4 regions of the Streptomyces sp. NPDC002125 genome follow, and region 4 is predicted to be linked to each of the others. Evidence: riboswitches for the same ligand, from Rfam matches in the RefSeq annotation. Region 4 holds a riboswitch; each other region holds the start of a gene.
What was found. Region 4 has a riboswitch for cyclic di-AMP ahead of ACWCQM_RS05840 (M23 family metallopeptidase). Riboswitches for the same ligand answer to the same signal wherever they lie in the genome.
Positions count from the first base shown of each region.

Region 1: another riboswitch for cyclic di-AMP. It lies ahead of ACWCQM_RS29715 (M23 family metallopeptidase); the one in region 4 lies ahead of ACWCQM_RS05840 (M23 family metallopeptidase).
Region 2: another riboswitch for cyclic di-AMP. It lies ahead of ACWCQM_RS24400 (transglycosylase SLT domain-containing protein); the one in region 4 lies ahead of ACWCQM_RS05840 (M23 family metallopeptidase).
Region 3: another riboswitch for cyclic di-AMP. It lies ahead of ACWCQM_RS31505 (transglycosylase family protein); the one in region 4 lies ahead of ACWCQM_RS05840 (M23 family metallopeptidase).

Region 1 covers NZ_JBSFDD010000022.1:31,098-35,278, reverse strand. The annotation lists gene ACWCQM_RS29725 (M16 family metallopeptidase) at 1-842, shown strand, start outside; gene ACWCQM_RS29720 (M16 family metallopeptidase) at 869-2,251, shown strand; cyclic di-AMP (ydaO/yuaA leader) riboswitch at 2,487-2,653, shown strand; gene ACWCQM_RS29715 (M23 family metallopeptidase) at 2,667-3,458, shown strand; gene ACWCQM_RS29710 (GntR family transcriptional regulator) at 3,697-4,181, shown strand, end outside.
Region 2 covers NZ_JBSFDD010000015.1:77,070-81,250, reverse strand. The annotation lists gene ACWCQM_RS24410 (SIS domain-containing protein) at 1-841, shown strand, start outside; gene ACWCQM_RS24405 (hypothetical protein) at 909-1,493, opposite strand; gene ACWCQM_RS24400 (transglycosylase SLT domain-containing protein) at 1,739-2,596, opposite strand; cyclic di-AMP (ydaO/yuaA leader) riboswitch at 2,599-2,786, opposite strand; gene ACWCQM_RS24395 (hypothetical protein) at 3,145-3,375, shown strand; gene ACWCQM_RS24390 (flavodoxin family protein) at 3,767-4,181, opposite strand, start outside.
Region 3 covers NZ_JBSFDD010000025.1:21,954-26,134, reverse strand. The annotation lists gene eno (phosphopyruvate hydratase) at 1-1,155, opposite strand, end outside; gene ACWCQM_RS31505 (transglycosylase family protein) at 1,516-2,211, opposite strand; cyclic di-AMP (ydaO/yuaA leader) riboswitch at 2,212-2,383, opposite strand; gene ACWCQM_RS31500 (transglycosylase family protein) at 2,697-3,686, opposite strand; gene ACWCQM_RS31495 (cytochrome P450 family protein) at 3,792-4,181, opposite strand, start outside.
Region 4 covers NZ_JBSFDD010000003.1:11,551-15,731, reverse strand. The annotation lists gene ACWCQM_RS05850 (MerR family transcriptional regulator) at 1-134, shown strand, start outside; gene ACWCQM_RS05845 (PP2C family protein-serine/threonine phosphatase) at 269-1,426, shown strand; cyclic di-AMP (ydaO/yuaA leader) riboswitch at 1,660-1,812, shown strand; gene ACWCQM_RS05840 (M23 family metallopeptidase) at 1,824-2,864, shown strand; gene ACWCQM_RS05835 (aldo/keto reductase) at 3,007-3,951, shown strand; gene ACWCQM_RS05830 (PrsW family intramembrane metalloprotease) at 3,955-4,181, opposite strand, start outside.

The DNA.
Region 1 (4,181 bases), on a different contig from region 4:
CGTACCACCACACCCCGATCGGCTCGATGGCCGACCTGGACGCGGCGACGCTGGAGGACGCGCAGGCGTTCTTCCGTACGTACTACGCGCCGAACAACGCGGTGCTCTCCGTGGTCGGGGACATCGACCCGGAGCAGACGCTCGCCTGGATCGAGAAGTACTTCGGCTCCATCCCCTCCCACGACGGCAAGCAGCCCCCGCGCGACGGCACGCTGCCCGGCATCATCGGCGAGCAGCTGCGCGAAGTGGTCCAGGAGGAGGTCCCCGCGCGTGCGCTGATGGCCGCCTACCGGCTGCCCCACGACGGCACCCGCGCGTGCGACGCCGCGGACCTCGCGCTCACCGTGCTCGGCGGAGGCGAGTCCTCCCGGCTGCACAACCGCCTGGTCCGCCGCGACCGTACGGCGGTGGCGGCGGGATTCGGGCTGCTCCGGCTCGCGGGCGCGCCCTCGCTCGGCTGGCTGGACGTCAAGACGTCCGGCGGTGTCGAGGTGCCGCAGATCGAGGCGGCCGTCGACGAGGAGCTGGCCCGCTTCGCGGAGAACGGCCCCACCCCGGAGGAAATGGAACGGGCCCAGGCGCAGTTGGAGCGCGAGTGGCTCGACCGGCTCGGCACGGTCGCCGGCCGCGCCGACGAACTGTGCCGGTACGCCGTCCTGTTCGGCGACCCGCAGCTCGCCCTGACCGCCGTGGGCCGGGTGCTCGACGTGACGGCCGACGAGGTCAAGGAGGCGGCCCGGGCGCACCTGCGCCCCGACAACCGGGCGGTCCTGGTCTACGAGCCGGTCGAACCGGCCGACGACACCGAGGGCACCGACGCGCACGAGGGGGCGGACAAGTGACCGACGCCGCCGTGACTGGAGTAGCGATGGAGTACCACCCGCAGCCGACCGCCGGCGAGGCCAGGCCCTGGGCCTTCCCCGCGCCCGAGCGCGGCGCCCTGCCCAACGGCCTGACCGTGCTGCGCTGCCACCGCCCCGGCCAGCAGGTCGTCGCCGTGGAGATCTTCCTCGACGCGCCGCTGGACGCCGAGCCCGAGGGCCTGGACGGTGTGGCCACGATCATGGCGCGCGCCCTGTCCGAGGGCACGGACAAGCGCTCCGCCGAGGAGTTCGCCGCCGAGCTGGAGCGCTGCGGCGCCACGCTCGACGCGCACGCCGACCACCCGGGCGTCCGTGTCTCCCTGGAGGTCCCCGTCTCCCGGCTGGCCAAGGCCCTCGGCCTGGTCGCGGAGGCGCTGCGGGCCCCCGCCTTCGCGCAGGACGAGATCGAGCGCCTCGTGCGCAACCGCCTCGACGAGATCCCGCATGAGCAGGCCAACCCGGCCCGGCGGGCCGCCAAGCAGCTCTCCAAGGAGCTCTTCCCCGCCACGGCACGCATGTCGCGCCCGCGCCTGGGCACCGAGGAGACCGTGGGACGGATCGACGCCGCGGCCGTGCGCGCCTTCTACGACGCCCATGTCCGTCCGTCCACCGCGACCGCGGTCGTCGTCGGCGACCTCACCGGCGTGGACCTGGACGCCCTGCTCGACGACACCGTCGGCGACTGGTCGGGCAACGCGGGCCAGGCCCGCCCGGTCCCGCCGATCACCGCGGACGACACCGGCCGCGTGGTCGTCGTGGACCGGCCCGGAGCCGTCCAGACCCAGCTGCTGATCGGCCGTATCGGCGCGGACCGGCACGACAGCGTGTGGCCCGCCCAGGTCCTCGGCACCTACTGCCTGGGAGGCACGCTCACCTCCAGGCTGGACCGTGTGCTGCGCGAGGAGAAGGGCTACACCTACGGCGTCCGGGCCTTCGGCCAGGTACTGCGGTCGACGGCTCCCGGCTCCTCCTCCGGGCCGGCCGGTGCCGCGATGCTCGCGATCAGCGGCTCCGTGGACACGGAGTCCACCGGGCCCGCGCTCGACGACCTGTGGAAGGTCCTGCGCACGCTGGCGGCCGAAGGACTCACCGACGCCGAGCGCGAGACCGCCGTGCAGAACCTCGTGGGTGTCGCCCCGCTGAAGTACGAGACCGCGGCGTCCGTCGCGGCCACGCTCGCCGACCAGGTGGAGCAGCACCTGCCGGACGACTACCAGGCCCAGCTCTACGCGCGCCTGGCCGAGACGGGCACCGTCGAGGCGACCGCGGCCGTGGTCAGTGCGTTCCCGGTCGACCGGCTGGTCACGGTGCTCGTCGGTGACGCCTCGAAGATCGCCGAGCCCGTCCGGGCGCTGGGCATCGGCGAGGTGTCGGTCGTCACCGGCTGACGGCCACCGGGTACGGACGGGCGGAAACGGCCTCCGTGAACCGGCGAAGCAGTACGGAAAGGACCCCGGCGAGGGCACTCTCGCCGGGGTTCCGCCGCATGTCCTGTTTGTCGTTATAGGTGCGAAATGCCCTGTGGGATGTCCGACAAAAGGCCCGTTCCGTTTGGAGATGCGAAGCGGCCCGACCTAGCGTCAGCCCGGCTGTCCGCCAGACGTATGCCGCGACCGCGGCGCCGGACAGTCATCGCCGAGTCCCCGTCAGGCGCGAGCCTGGGGAGCCGGGGACCCATGAAGTCCCTGGGGTGAATCGGATCCCTGCGCCTCGCGCGAGGCAGGGGGCCCGTAGGAGACCTTCCTGCTCCGAACCCGTCAGCTAACCCGGTAGGCGAGAAGGAAGGAAAGGACCAGCTCCTCCATGGCGTTCATCCGTGCCACCGGGAAGCACCGTGCCCCGAGCCGCCTGACGCGCAAGAGCGCCCAGGTCGCCGGCATCGCGGCCCTGGCCACCACCGGCGTCATCGGCGCCACGGCCTCCCCGGCGCTCGCCGCGGACTCCGAGGCCCCCGCGAGCAGCACCGGTCTGACCCAGACCGTCGCCCTCGACGCCACGCTCGCCGCCCAGATCGACGCCCAGGCGAAGGCCCAGAAGCACCAGGCCGAGCTCGCCGCGAAGGCCGCGGCCGAGGCGAAGGCCAAGGCGGAGGCGAAGGCAGAGGCGAAGCGCAAGGCCGAAGCCCGCGCCAAGGAGGTCCGCGAGGCCGAGGCCCGTGCCGCCCGCGCCGCCGAGCGCGCCCGGCTGAACGCCTTCCACCTCCCGGTCGCCGGCTCGCACGTGACCACCGGCTACAAGTCCGGTGGCGCGCTGTGGTCCTCCGGCAGCCACTCCGGCGTGGACTTCCAGGCGGCGTCCGGCAGCTCCGTCGTCGCGGTCGGCGCCGGTACGGTCGTCGAGGCGGGCTGGGGCGGCGCGTACGGCAACAACATCGTGCTCCGGATGAAGGACGGCACCTACACCCAGTACGGCCACCTCTCCTCGATCGGTGTCTCCGTCGGCCAGAGCGTCACCTCGGGTCAGCAGATAGGCCTTTCCGGCTCCACCGGCAACTCCACGGGACCGCACCTGCACTTCGAGGCCCGGACCACCCCCGAGTACGGGTCCGACATGGACCCCGTCGCCTACCTCCGCTCCCACGGCGTCCAGGTCTGACTCCGCACAGCGTGACAGCGCCCCTCCCGGGCGTACGACGAAGGCCCCGGCCCACCCGCCGGGGCCTTCTCCGTGTGCCCGGGAGGGGCGCCCGCCCAAGCGCGCGTGGAAGTGCTCCCTGGCTAAAAGATATCCATGGATTCCACCCCGCCATCGGAAATTCCCGCCGGTTGCAATAGAGTCACAGAACAGGCGTCGGTCGGCCGCGTTTCGCGGGGATTAAGGCGGAGGTTCGGACATGCGCATTCCCGCGCATTCGGTATGCACGGCGATCCGTGACGACATCGTCTCCGGTGTCTTCGAACGCGGTGGCCGCCTCACCGAAGAGGTACTCGCGCGACGCTACGGCGTCTCACGCGTCCCGGTGCGCGAGGCGCTGCGCACCCTGGAGTCCGAGGGATTCGTCGTCACCCGCCGGCACGCCGGCGCCTGCGTCGCCGAGCCCACGGAGCAGGAGGCGGCGGACCTCCTGGAGATCCGCATGCTCCTGGAACCCCTCGGGGCCGCACGGGCCGCGCAGCGCCGTACCGACGCGCACCTCAAGGTGCTCCGAGGCCTGGTCAGACTGGGTCAGGAGCGGGTCCGCCGGGGGGAGGGGGAGGATCTGCGCTCGCTGGGCGGCTGGTTCCACGAGACGCTCGCGCAGGCCTCGGGCAGCCCCGCGCTGATCGCGCTGCTCACCCAGCTCCGGCACAAGATCGCCTGGATGTACTCCGTCGAGCA
Region 2 (4,181 bases), on a different contig from region 4:
CGTGGATGTCGCCGCCGACCGGGCGGCGGCCCTGCCCGCCGGCGGTGAGCGCGTCGCCGTGGTCGGCTGCGGCACGTCGTACTACATGGCGCAGGCGTACGCCGCCCTCCGCGAGGCCTCGGGGCAGGGCGAGTCGGACGCGTTCGCCGCGTCGGAGTTCCCCTTCGGGAGGCCGTACGACCGGGTCGTCGCGCTGACACGGTCGGGCACCACCACCGAGGTCCTCGGCCTGCTGAACCGGCTGCGGGGCACCACCAGGACCGTGGCGGTGACCGCCGACCCGCACACCCCGGTGACGGACGCGGCGGACGAGCTGGTCGTCCTCGACTTCGCCGACGAACGGTCCGTGGTGCAGACGCGGTTCGCGACCACGGCCCTGACCCTGTTCCGCGCCCACCTCGGGCTGCACACCGACGAGGTCGTACGGGACGCGGAGCAGGCGCTCGCCGAGCCGCTTCCCGACGGGGTGCTGGAGTGCACCCAGTTCAGCTTCCTGGGGCGCGGCTGGACGGTCGGGATCGCCAACGAGGCGGCGCTCAAGATGAAGGAGGCGTCCCTGTCCTGGACGGAGTCCTATCCGGCGATGGAGTACCGCCACGGCCCGATCAGCATCGCCACGGCCGGCACCGCGACCTGGATGTTCGGCGCGGCACCGGAGGGCCTGGCGGAACAGGTGCGGGCGACGGGGGCCCGGTGGGTGGAGAGCGGCCTGGACCCCCTGGCCGACCTGGTGCGCGTCCAGCGGCTGGCGGTCGCCCGCGCCGTGGCCAGGGGACTCGACCCGGATCTGCCGCGCCATCTGACACGGTCGGTCGTACTCGAAGGGGCGCCGGGAGCCTGACCCCGCGTCACGGCATGCCGCGTACCGGGCCGGCGGGCGGCCCGGTACGCGGCGACGGCCGTGCGGGTCAGCCCTCTTCGAAGTGGGCGTCCAGCGCGGCGTCGAGATCCGCCGTCCACTCCTTGAGGCTGCTCCGCGCCTCGGCCTCGACCTCGGCGTTGAACCACCGGCGGCTGGACAGGTGGACGGTCACGGTGAACCGGCGTCCGAAACGGCCGGTCTTGACCTCGACCGCGCCGATCTCGGACCAGTCGAACTCCGCTTCCTGGTCGTCCAGCGTGAAGCGGACGCCCGTGGCGTCCACCCGGATGGATCCGCGCCGGTCGCTGACCTCGAAGACGGGTCCGTCCTCGCCGTCGGAACCCTCGCGCTCCACGCCGGCTTCCGTGTCCGCGACGGCGTCCGCGACAGCGCCGGAGTCCGCGTCGTTCCCGGACTCCCCCGCGTCGCCGGATTCCTCCGGCTCCTCGGCGTCCTCGGCCGCGAGCACGACCGCGTCCTCCGGTTCCGGGACCCCCTCGGGCGCCGCCTTCTCCGCCTCCGCCTCAGCCCCCGTTCGCGCGGCGACAGGGGCCGTCAGGCCGGGGATGAACGCCGGGTCTGTCCCCGCGGCGAACTCGGGCTTGGTGTTCGAATCTATGCGCTGCTCCACGGCGGGCAGTATGGACGACGAACCTGTACGAGACCAGTCAACGCGTCCCGACCGGCCTGTCGTCGCGCACCCGGGAACCGCCGGGCACGACGTGACGGCCGGGCACGAGGGCACCGGAGTAGGTGTGCGCACACGAAAGACGGGTGGTACGGGTTCCGCCGAACCCGTACCACCCGTCTCTGCCGTCCGTCACTCTGTTCCCGCCGTCACGCCTCGCGCGTCAGCGGGTCATGTGCCCTCGGGGCTCAGTAGGCCCCGAAGACGTTGTCGATCGAGCCGTACCGGTCGGCGGCGTAGTTGCACGCGGCCGTTATGTTGGCGACCGGGTCGTAGCTGTCCGTCGACGTACCGGGCACGTGGTAGGCCTGGAAGGTCGGGTCGATGACCTGGAGGAGGCCCTTCGACGGGATGCCGGCGGCGGCGTTCGAGTCCCAGTTGTTGATGGCCTGGGGGTTGCCGGAGGACTCACGCATGATGTTGCGGTGGATGCCCTCGTAGCTGCCGGGGATGCCGTGCTCGGCCATGATGGCGAGCGACTCCTTGATCCAGCCGTCCAGGTCGTCGGTGTACGCGGCCGGCTCGGCGGCGGGGGCGGCCTCGGCGGCGGCGGGAGCGCCCTCCGCGGCGATCGGGGTGCTGGTGCGCTCCGAACGGTCGGCGCGGTCGGCGCTCTCGGTACGGTCGGCGGCCTTGTCGGCCTTCTTCTCGGACGTGTCGGCCGACTTCTTCTCGGCCTTGCCGCCGACGGTCAGCTTCAGACCGGGGTGAATCAGGTCGGGATTTCCGCCGACAGACTTCTCGTTGGCCTCGTACAGGGCCTTCCAGCCACCGCTCACGGAATGCTCGCGGGCGATCTTGGCAAGCGTGTCACCCAAGATCACGGAATAGGTGGTGGAGCCCGACTTCTTCGCGGCAATTCCCTTTCCGGACACGGAAGTCGACGTGGCCGCCTTTTCGACGGCGGTCGGCTGGGCCGGGGCGGCGAAGGCACCGGTCGCGCCGAACACGGGAAGGGCGAGAGCGGCTCCACCCGTGGTCACGGCGATGACGCCGCGAGTCAGCGAACTGGTCCTGGAACGACGGTGCTTACCGTTTTCGGGCATGCTGAATTCCTCTCCGTCGCCTACGAAGTGAGCTGTCGGGTTCGGGCTGGAGATGCCCGGCCGCACGTGAATGCGACTTCACCCCGAGCCGCTCCGGATACCGGATCGGCGCTTACTTGGGTCCCCCGCTCCTGCCGTACGAGAAGTGGTCGGGTTCCCGGACGGCGGCAGGATTAGGCGTTCCATCCGGAGTGATGGTGACCGTAGGCGAGAAATAGGGAAACGAACAAGCCCGATCTCGTGATCAAAATTCACCGGCAAGATCGATTCACAGGAATTCATGTAATCCATCGCACACGGCGCCGACAACTCTTCTTGGCGCAGAAGGGAACCGGCCGCTCCGTCCGGGCGTCCGCGGCTTGTCAGGTGACGCTGGTCACGGAGTCCGATTAGGGCGTTTTGCTCCCCCTTGAAGGTCCCCAGGTCACACGAAATGGCCTTTTATGGATTACGGGATCAATTTCAAGAAAGCGATCCAAATCGGGCAGATGCCTCAGATCGCGCATCAATGGGCATACCGTCCGACACCGCGTGGAATCGATCCACGCATGACCGAGAACCCCTACGCCTCGTACCCACGGATCACCGTCCTGCCCGTCCAGCCCGGCGACCCGCCCTTCCGCATCGTCGAGATCGACGGGGAGGTGGTCGGCCGGGCGACCGCCATGACGGATGTGCTGATCGCCGCCTCGGCGGCGGGGATCCCGGTCCACGACCTCGACGATCCGGCCTCGGTGCGCTGGGTGGGCGGCGGCAAGCTCAGGTGGCGGCCGCACTGACGGGAAGGCGAAGCCCGGGGCGGGCCGGCTCGCGCGGGAGGCGCGCCGGCTCCGCACCGGGCCTGGGAAGCGGCCCCGGCCGGGGCCTGCGGGGTGGCGCCGCCCGGGGCACCCCAGCGCGGAGCTCTTCGACCTGGTGCGGCAGGGGGCCCTGCTGCCCGGGACCGGGCGGCGCCACCGCTCAAGGACGCTGAGCGGGCACACCGCGACATCGGGTCCCGGGCCACCGCGGGCAAGCTGCTGCTCGTCCCGTGGCGGCCCTCGGCCCCGGCGTGGGTGCCGTCCCGTCAGTCCTCGGCCCCGGCGTGGGGCCGTCCCGTCAGTCCTCGATCCGGATCGCGGGGGCCGGGCAGACCGCGGCGGCCTCACACGCCTCACACGTGGCGCGTCGTCACTCCATCAGCCCGGCGGCGACCGTCGCGCCGAGCTCCCAGCACGCCTCGGTGTCGGCCTTGGCCGGTTCTCCTGTGACGGTCACGGCGTCGGCCGTACGGCGCCATCCGAGCCCCGTCGTGATGGACTCGATGCCGCGTACGGCGCCGGTGACGTCGTTGCCGCCGTGGACGTAGTAGCCGAACGGCCGTCCCCGCGTCCCGTCCAGGCACGGGTAGTAGACCTGGTCGAAGAAGTGCTTGAGGGCGCCGGACATGTAGCCGAGGTTGGCCGGAGTGCCCAGCAGATAGCCGTCGGCGGCGAGCACGTCGGAGGCCGTGGCCGAGAGCGCGGCGCGCCGGACGACCCGTACGCCTTCGATGTCGTCCGTGGTCGCCCCCGCGACGACGGCCTCGAACAGCGCCTGGCAGTTG
Region 3 (4,181 bases), on a different contig from region 4:
GATCTGGCCGCAGTTCACGGCGACGGCGAGGTCGGCGATGGTGACGTCCTCGGTCTCACCGGAGCGGTGCGACATCATGCACTTGAAGCCGTTGCGCTGGGCCAGCTCGACGGCGTCCAGGGTCTCGGTCAGCGAACCGATCTGGTTGACCTTGACGAGCAGGGCGTTGGCCGAGCCCTCCTCGATGCCGCGGGCGAGGCGCTCGGGGTTGGTGACGAACAGGTCGTCACCGACGATCTGCACCTTGGAGCCGAGCTTGTCGGTGATGACCTTCCAGCCGGCCCAGTCGTCCTCGTACAGCGGGTCCTCGATGGAGACCAGCGGGTACGCGGAGACGAGCTCCTCGTAGTACTCGGTCATCTCGGCGGCCGAGCGGGACTTGCCCTCGAACTCGTAGACGCCGTCCTTGTAGAACTCGGACGCGGCGACGTCGAGCGCGAGCGCGATGTCGCGGCCGGGGACGTAGCCGGCCTCCTTGACGGCCTCGAGGATGAGGTCGAGGGCGGCGCGGTTGGACTCGAGGTTGGGGGCGAAGCCGCCCTCGTCACCGAGACCGGTGGACAGGCCCTTGGTCTTCAGGACCTTCTTCAGCGTGTGGTAGATCTCCGCGCCCCAGCGCAGGGCCTCGGAGAAGGACTCGGCGCCGATCGGCGCGATCATGAACTCCTGGATGTCCACGTTGGAGTCGGCGTGCGAGCCGCCGTTCAGGATGTTCATCATCGGAACGGGCAGCAGGTGCGCGTTCGGGCCGCCGAGGTAGCGGAACAGCGGGAGGTCGGACGCCTCGGACGCGGCGTGCGCCACGGCCAGCGAGACGCCGAGGATGGCGTTGGCGCCGAGGGAGCCCTTGTTCTCGGTGGCGTCCAGGTCGAACATCGCCTGGTCGATGAGGCGCTGCTCGGTGGCGTCGTAGCCGACGAGCTCCGGGCCGATCTGCTCGATCACGGCGAGGACGGCCTTCTCGACGCCCTTGCCCTGGTAACGGTTGGGGTCACCGTCGCGAAGCTCAATGGCCTCGAACGCGCCGGTGGAGGCTCCGGACGGAACAGCAGCACGTCCCGTGCTGCCGTCGTCGAGGCCAACCTCGACCTCGACCGTGGGGTTGCCCCGGGAGTCGAGGATTTCCCTGGCTACGACGACGTCGATGGACGGCACGAGGCATCTCCTTCTGGGATCTGACACTGGTTGGGCAGGGTCACTGTGGCCTTGCGGCACGAGCCTAACCGGCCCGGCCCGCTGCGTCGGCCGTCCGCCCGCCCCCTGGGACGAAAAAGGACCCAAGGGCCCGTATTACGGGCAAAGCTCCAGAATTTTACTGGCAAGTAACTACAACAGTTGAACGATCGCGCCCGCCGGCGGCCCCCGGCGGCTCCATTCCGCGGAGCGCCGAAACACCTCCGGGAACCCGTTCCGCACAGCACCGAAGGTTTCCGGTGCCGGACACGGCCCCGGCCCGGCGCGCAGGGGGGTGGGCGCACCGGGCCGGGCCTCCGGGGCAGGAGGAAGGACCCCGGACTACTTCAGGTGGAGCTGCTGACCCGGGAAGATCAGGTCGGCGTCGTCGACGATGTCGTCGTTGAGCTTGAAGAGCTTCTCCCAGCCGCCCTTGACCTTCTCGGCGTCGGCGATCTTGCTGAGGGTGTCTCCGGCCTTGACCTTGTACTCGCCGTCGCCCTTCTGGACCTTCTCGCCGGTCGGGGTCGTGACGGTCTTCTCGGCCTTCGGCTCCGCGCGCTTCTCGCTGCGGTTGGCGGGCTGCTCGGCGGTGCGCTCCGGCTGGGTCTTCGTCTCGGCCGCCTTGGCGCCGGAGCCGGTGTCGACACCCGGGTCCACACCGTCGTTCGTCAGACCGCCGGCACCGGCGCAGGCCCAGGCGCCCGGGCCCTGGAGGTCGAGGAGCTTCTCGGCGGTGGCTATCTGCTGGTCCTTGGTGGCCAGGTCGGCACGCGCGGCGTACTGCGTACCGCCGGCGGCGGCCCAGCTGGACTGCGAGAACTGGAGCCCGCCGTAGTAGCCGTTGCCGGTGTTGATGGACCAGTTGCCACCGGACTCGCACTGCGCGACGGCGTCCCAGGTGGCGACGGAGGCGGCGGAGGCGTTGGTCGCGCCCATCAGCGGCACGGCGACGGCGGCACCGGCGACACCGGCCAGGGTGGCGACACGGACGGCCTTGGACGGGCGGCGGTGCTTGCCCTTGCTGGAAAGCAGCATGGTTCTCCTCACCGACGCCTACGAGGTGAGCTGTCGGGTTCGGGCCTGTGAGTTGCCCGGTCGCCCGCACTCGCGGACGACTTCACCCCGAGCCGTGCCCGCGTCCGTCTTCCGACGGCCGGGTCCGGCGCTTACCTGGGTCCCCCGCTCCTGCCTACGGCGCTTTACGCGTCGGTTCCCTTCGTCCGACGGCAGGATTCGGCGTGACGGTCGAAGGTGCCCGCGGTGCGAGCGGCTCCGACCGTAAACACACGCAACCCCTACATTCAAAGATGGACATAACGGTCAATCAACATGAACCGGAATGGTGCGTCGAGCCGTTTGCGCAGGTCGGAGCCAATATGGACGGACCGGACAGGCGGAGCGCGGCAATTGAAGCAAAGAGACCCATGTCTCACTTACGCATAAGTGGACATAGGCCTCTGAACTACCCCTGATTTCGGGGTGTTTTCCCGCTTTGGATCAGTTGTGGATCAACCGCCGGATCAGCTGCCGGACACGGCCTCCGCCTGGGCGTCGGCTGCGTCCGTCCGGGCGTCGGCGGCGTCCGCCGCGACGTCGAGGACGAGGTTCTGGCCGGGGAGGATCAGGTCCGGGTCGGAGCCCAGCTCACTCTTGTTGGCCTCATAGAGCGCGGGCCAGCCGCCGGGGAGCTCCTGCGCGTCGGCGATCGCCCAGAGGTTGTCGCCCGAGCGGACGGTGTACGTGCTGTCCGCACCCTGGCGCGCGTCGGAGTCGCCCCGGGAGGCGTGGCGGCCGGACTCGCGTCCGCTCCCCAGCTCCGAGCCCGTGCTCGCGCTCGCCTCGGGGGCGGGGGTGCCGCGGTGCTTCCCGCCCTTCGCGGCATCACCCTTCGACGCGCCGGACCTCTCCGAGGCCTCGGGCGACGGAGTGGCGGACGGCGACGCGTCGGCACCCGTGGAGGCGTCCACTTCATCGCTCTTGTCCGTCTTTGCGCCGGACTTGTCCTTGGCCTTGTCCGACTTCTCCGAACCGTCGGCCTCGTCGGAGGCCTCGTCGGAGGGGGTCTCGGACCCGGTCGCGGTGTCCGAGGACTCGGCGGAGGGCTCGCCGCCCGGGTCGACACCCGGCAGCGTCCCGTCCAGGGCGAGCCCGGAGATCACGGCGCAGCTGGGCCACGCCTGCGGGCCCTTGTCGTCCAGCACCTTCTCGGCGACGGCTATCTGCTGCGAGCGGCTGGCGAGGTCAGCCCTGGGGGCGTAGTCCTTGCCGCCGTAGGCCGACCACGTCTCCTGCGAGAACTGCAGGCCGCCGTAGTAACCGTTGCCGAGGTCGGCGCTCCACATGCCGCCGCTCTCGCACTCCGCGACCCGGTCCCAGGTCGTGGCGTCTGCGGCCTGTGCGCCGCCGGCACCGAGGAGCGGGATGGCGATGGCCGATCCCGTGACGCCTGCGGCGACGACGATGGCGGGTGCCTGGCGAGGGCGACGGTGTCTGCCGGTCGCGGAGCCCATGGGATTGCCTTCCGTGTGACTGACATGTGACGGGTGAGTCGAACGGTGAACCTAGCCCTACTCGAACGTGTGTCACAAGTCGATGCAGCGGAGATCACGTGAAAGTCACAGAGTTGACAGGCTGTCACTTTTTTCGGCCGGGCGCCCCGGTTCGAACTCGACAGGAAGCGTGCGCAGTCCACGCATGATGAGCCCGCCCCGCCAGCGCAAATCGGCAGGTTCCGCAGCGAGCCGCAGGTCGGGGAGGCGCCGCAGCAGCGTCGCCAGAGCCACCTGGCCCTCCAGACGGGCCAGCGGAGCACCCAGGCAGTAGTGGATGCCGTGCCCGTATCCGAGGTGCTGATTGTCACTCCGCGCGAGATCCAGGGTGTCCGCATCCTGGAATCTGGCCGGATCACGATCCGCAGCGGCCAGAACCACGAGAACGGGGTCCCCCGCCGCGATCTCCTGGCCCCCCAGCGTCACGGGCTCGGTGGCGTACCGCCAGGTCGCGAG
Region 4 (4,181 bases):
ATGTGACGGGCCTCGCCGAGATGTACGCCGCCGATCCGCGCTTCGCGAAGAACTACGATCGGCACGGGGACGGAACGGCCGTCTTCGTACGGGATGCACTGACGGTCTACGCGCAGCACCGGCTCTCCGGCTGACCTCCGGCGGGGCGGGGCTCCGGCGCGCTCCTCCCTTTGGCCGATGACGGGTCGCCGCTCGGCGCGGCTCCGGCCAGCCTGGGTGGGGCGCGGTACCGTCCGCAGCCGTGGACGGACGGGGCAGGAGCGCACAGGTGGGGATGCGGGACGGACGGCGAGGGGGTGCTGCCGGGAACGCCCGTGCGCGGCGGTTCGTGCGCATGCTGCCCGCGCTGATGATCTGCGTCGGTGTGGCCTTCGACCTGGGCACACCGGCCGAGGTGACCGCCGTTCCGCTCTTCGCCGCCGCCGCGCTGGTCGCGGCCCCGTTCTTCTCGCTGGCCTCCACGGTCCGCGTCGGAGTGGCCGCGATCCTCGTCGTGCTCGCCATCCGGATCTCGGACGGTGTGGTGTTCAGGGTCGCCCCGCTGACCGATCTCCTCACCCTGTTCACCGTGTCCGTGCTCGCCGTCGTCATCAACGGCGTCGTGCGGCGCGGGAACGAGCAGCTGGCCTCGGCCCGGGTCATCGCCGAGACCGCGATGCGGGCGGTGCTCCCGATGCCCGAGTCCCGGATCGGCGGACTCCAGATCGCGGCGCGTTACGAGGCGGCGCAGGCGGACGAGTTCGTCGGCGGAGACCTGTACGCCGTGACGGACACCCCGTACGGGGTGCGGCTGGTGGTCGGGGACGTACGGGGCAAGGGGCTGGACGCCGTGGCGGCGGTGGCCGTGGTGATCGGGGCGTTCCGGGAGGCCGCCGAGCAGGAGCGGTCGCTGGAGGGCGTGGTCCAGCGGCTGGAGCGGGCGCTGGCGCGTGAGGGCGCGCGGCGCGGGGGGTTCGACTCCACGGAGGGGTTCGTGACCGCGGTGCTCGCCGAGATCCCGGCGGGCTCGGCCACGCTGCGGACCATCAACCGGGGCCATCCCGAGCCGCTGTTGCTGTACCCGGACGGGGCGCTCGACGTGCTGGCGCCCACCGTGCCGGCGCTGCCGCTGGGGATGGGGCTCGGCACCTGGCCGGACCGTTCGGACGAGTGGCCGCTGCCGGCCGGTTCGACGTTCCTGGCGTTCACGGACGGGCTGTCCGAGGCGCGGGACGCGCACGGTGTGTTCTACGACCCGGAGGCCCGGCTGCGCGGCCGGATCTTCCCGGGGCCGGAGGAGTTGCTGTCCGCGCTCACCGACGACGTGCGGCTGCACACCGGGGGCAGGTCGACGGACGACCTGGCGCTCCTCGCGGTCGGCCGGCCGGCCCGGGGGCAGCCGGACCGGCGGACGACCGTGAAGATCGTGGGACGGGACAGTGAATGACCGACGGCGACACTCCGTAGCCGAGGGGCATCTCTCCGCATAACATTTGACACACCGTCAGAAACTGAGGGGGTGTCGCGGGGTGCTCAACTCGCCCGTTTGCGACCGTTTGGGCCCTTAAAGTCCAGGCCAGAGCGCTGAACGATCTGTGGGAACAGCTTGGAATCGGACCCGGGTGTCTATTAACGTTCGATAACGCAGCGCGGTTGTACCTGTCGTCGCAAGAGGCGGCACCGTGCGCAGCGCCGAATTCCGCAAGGGAACCGGGGAACCACCTACATGGGGTGAATCGGACACCTGTGTCTCGTGAGAGACGAAGGGGCCCGTAGGAGACCTTCCTGCTCCGAACCCGTCAGCTAACCCGGTAGGCGAGAAGGAAGGAAAGGAGTGCGCCCACGTGGCGTCAAACCAGCCTGCCCCCGAGGCCCCGTCATCCTTCAGGCCCGGAAGCTTCGGTGATGAGGACAGGTCATGGGAGGAATGGAACCCCACCGAGGAGTCCATCCGTCCCGTACGCGGCAGGCACCGCGTAGCCAAGCAGCGCGGCCTCGCCCGTAGCTCCACCGTCCTCGGTGTCGGTGTCATCGCGGCCGTCGGTGCGGGTGGCATGGCCACCGCGCAGAGCAAGCCGCCGGTCTCCATCTCCCTTCCCGATTCGATCGCGGACAACCTCCCCGACGCCAAGTCCCTTCCCGGTGTCGGCGCGTTCATGTCCGGCGACTCCGACTCGGACCACGAGACGGTCGCCGCGTCCTCCCCCCTCACCACCGCGGGCATCACCGCCGCCGAGGCCGAGCAGGGCGCCACCGACGCGGGCGAGGCGCTGCGCGCCCGGATTCTCCAGCAGGCCGAGCAGCAGCAGGCCGGCGCCGACGCCGAGGCGAAGGCCGCTCAGGAGCAGGCGGCCGCCGAGGCGGCCGCGGCCCAGGCCGCGAAGCAGCAGAGCGACGCCGAGAAGAAGGCGGCCGCCGAGAAGAAGGCGGCCGAAGAGGCGGCGAAGAAGAAGGCCGAGGCCGAGCGCCTTGCCAAGCTCGCCGCCAGCTACGCCGTCCCGACCTCCTCGTACACCATCACCTCGACCTTCGGTCAGGCCGGTTCGATGTGGTCCTCCGGCTATCACACCGGGCTGGACTTCGCGGCGCCGACCGGCACCCCGGTCAAGGCCGTGCACAGCGGCACGGTGAAGTCGGCCGGCTGGTCGGGTTCGTACGGCTACCGCACGGTCCTGGAGCTCGATGACGGCACCGAGATCTGGTACTGCCACCAGTCCTCGATGGACGTCACCGCGGGCCAGAAGGTCACCACCGGCGACACCATCGGCCGCGTCGGCGCCACGGGCAACGTGACCGGCCCGCACCTCCACCTGGAGATCCACACCGCCGATGGCTCGGGCGTCGACCCCATGAGCTGGCTGCGCGGCAAGGGCCTCACCATCTGAGCCCACGCGCCGGCACCCGGCGCACCGGTACCCCGGCGGCCCTGACGCACGACCCCCCGACGTCAGGGCCGCCGGTCCCGTGTGCGGCCCATGCGCCCGCTGAAGCGGAATAGCTCCTTCGGGCGATCGGTTGACCTTGGGTATGACATCTCTGCGCCCGCTCGGTTCTTCGAGCCTCCAGGTCTTCCCCCTCGCACTCGGCGGCAACGTCTTCGGCTGGACGGCCGACGAGGAGCGGACGTTCGCGGTTCTCGACGCGTACACGGCGGCCGGGGGCAACTTCATCGACACCGCCGACTCCTACTCCGCCTGGATACCGGGCAACGAGGGCGGTGAGTCGGAGAGGCTCATCGGCACGTGGCTGGCGGCCCGCTCCCGCCGCGACGATGTCGTCATCGCCACCAAGGTCGGCGCCCACCCCGAGTACAAGGGGCTCTCGGCGACCACCATCAAGGCGGCGGCCGAGGCCTCGCTGCGCAGGCTCGGCACCGACCACATCGACCTCTACTACACGCACTTCGACGACGAGAGCGTCCCCGTCGAGGAGATCGTCACCGCGCTCGACCAGCTGGTGAAGGCCGGTTCGGTGCGGGAGATCGCCGCGTCCAACATCAGCCCCGAGCGGCTCAGGGCCTCCCTGGAGTTCTCCGAGCGCGAGGGCCTGGCCCGTTACGTGGCGCTCCAGCCGCACTACAACCTCGTCTCGCGCGACACCTACGAGGGCGCGCTCCAGGAGACGGCGGCCGGCGCCGGGCTCGCGGCCGTCCCGTACTACGCGCTGGCCTCGGGCTTCCTCACCGGCAAGTACCGGCCGGGGGCCTCCGTGGAGAGCGCCCGGGCCCAGGGTGCGGGCAAGCATCTGGAGACCGAGCGCGGGCGCAAGGTCCTTGCCGCGCTCGACAAGGTCGCCCAGGAGCACGACGCGGAGATCGCGACGGTCGCCCTCGCCTGGCTGGCCGCCCGGCCGACCGTGGCCGCGCCGATCGCCTCCGCCCGTACGGTCGAACAGCTGCCCGCGCTGGTGGCGGTGGCCGATCTGCGGCTGACCGAGCAGGACCTGGCGGAGCTCACCGAAGCCTCCGCCTGACCTTCAGCGGCCGCCCTGGGCGCCGCCGCTGTCCTCCCGGTAGGGGTTGTAGCCGCCGTAGTGGCGGTGCGGCGCGGGCGGCTGCCGCACGGCCGCGTCCCCGTAGGGCATCTGACGGGGGAACGGGAGAGGCGCGGGTGGCCGGGGCACGCGCACCCGGCCCGTCGCGTGGGCGGCGTGCGTCAGGGCGGGGGACGCGACGAGCCTGCGGTGCCACAGGTGGTGCAGCA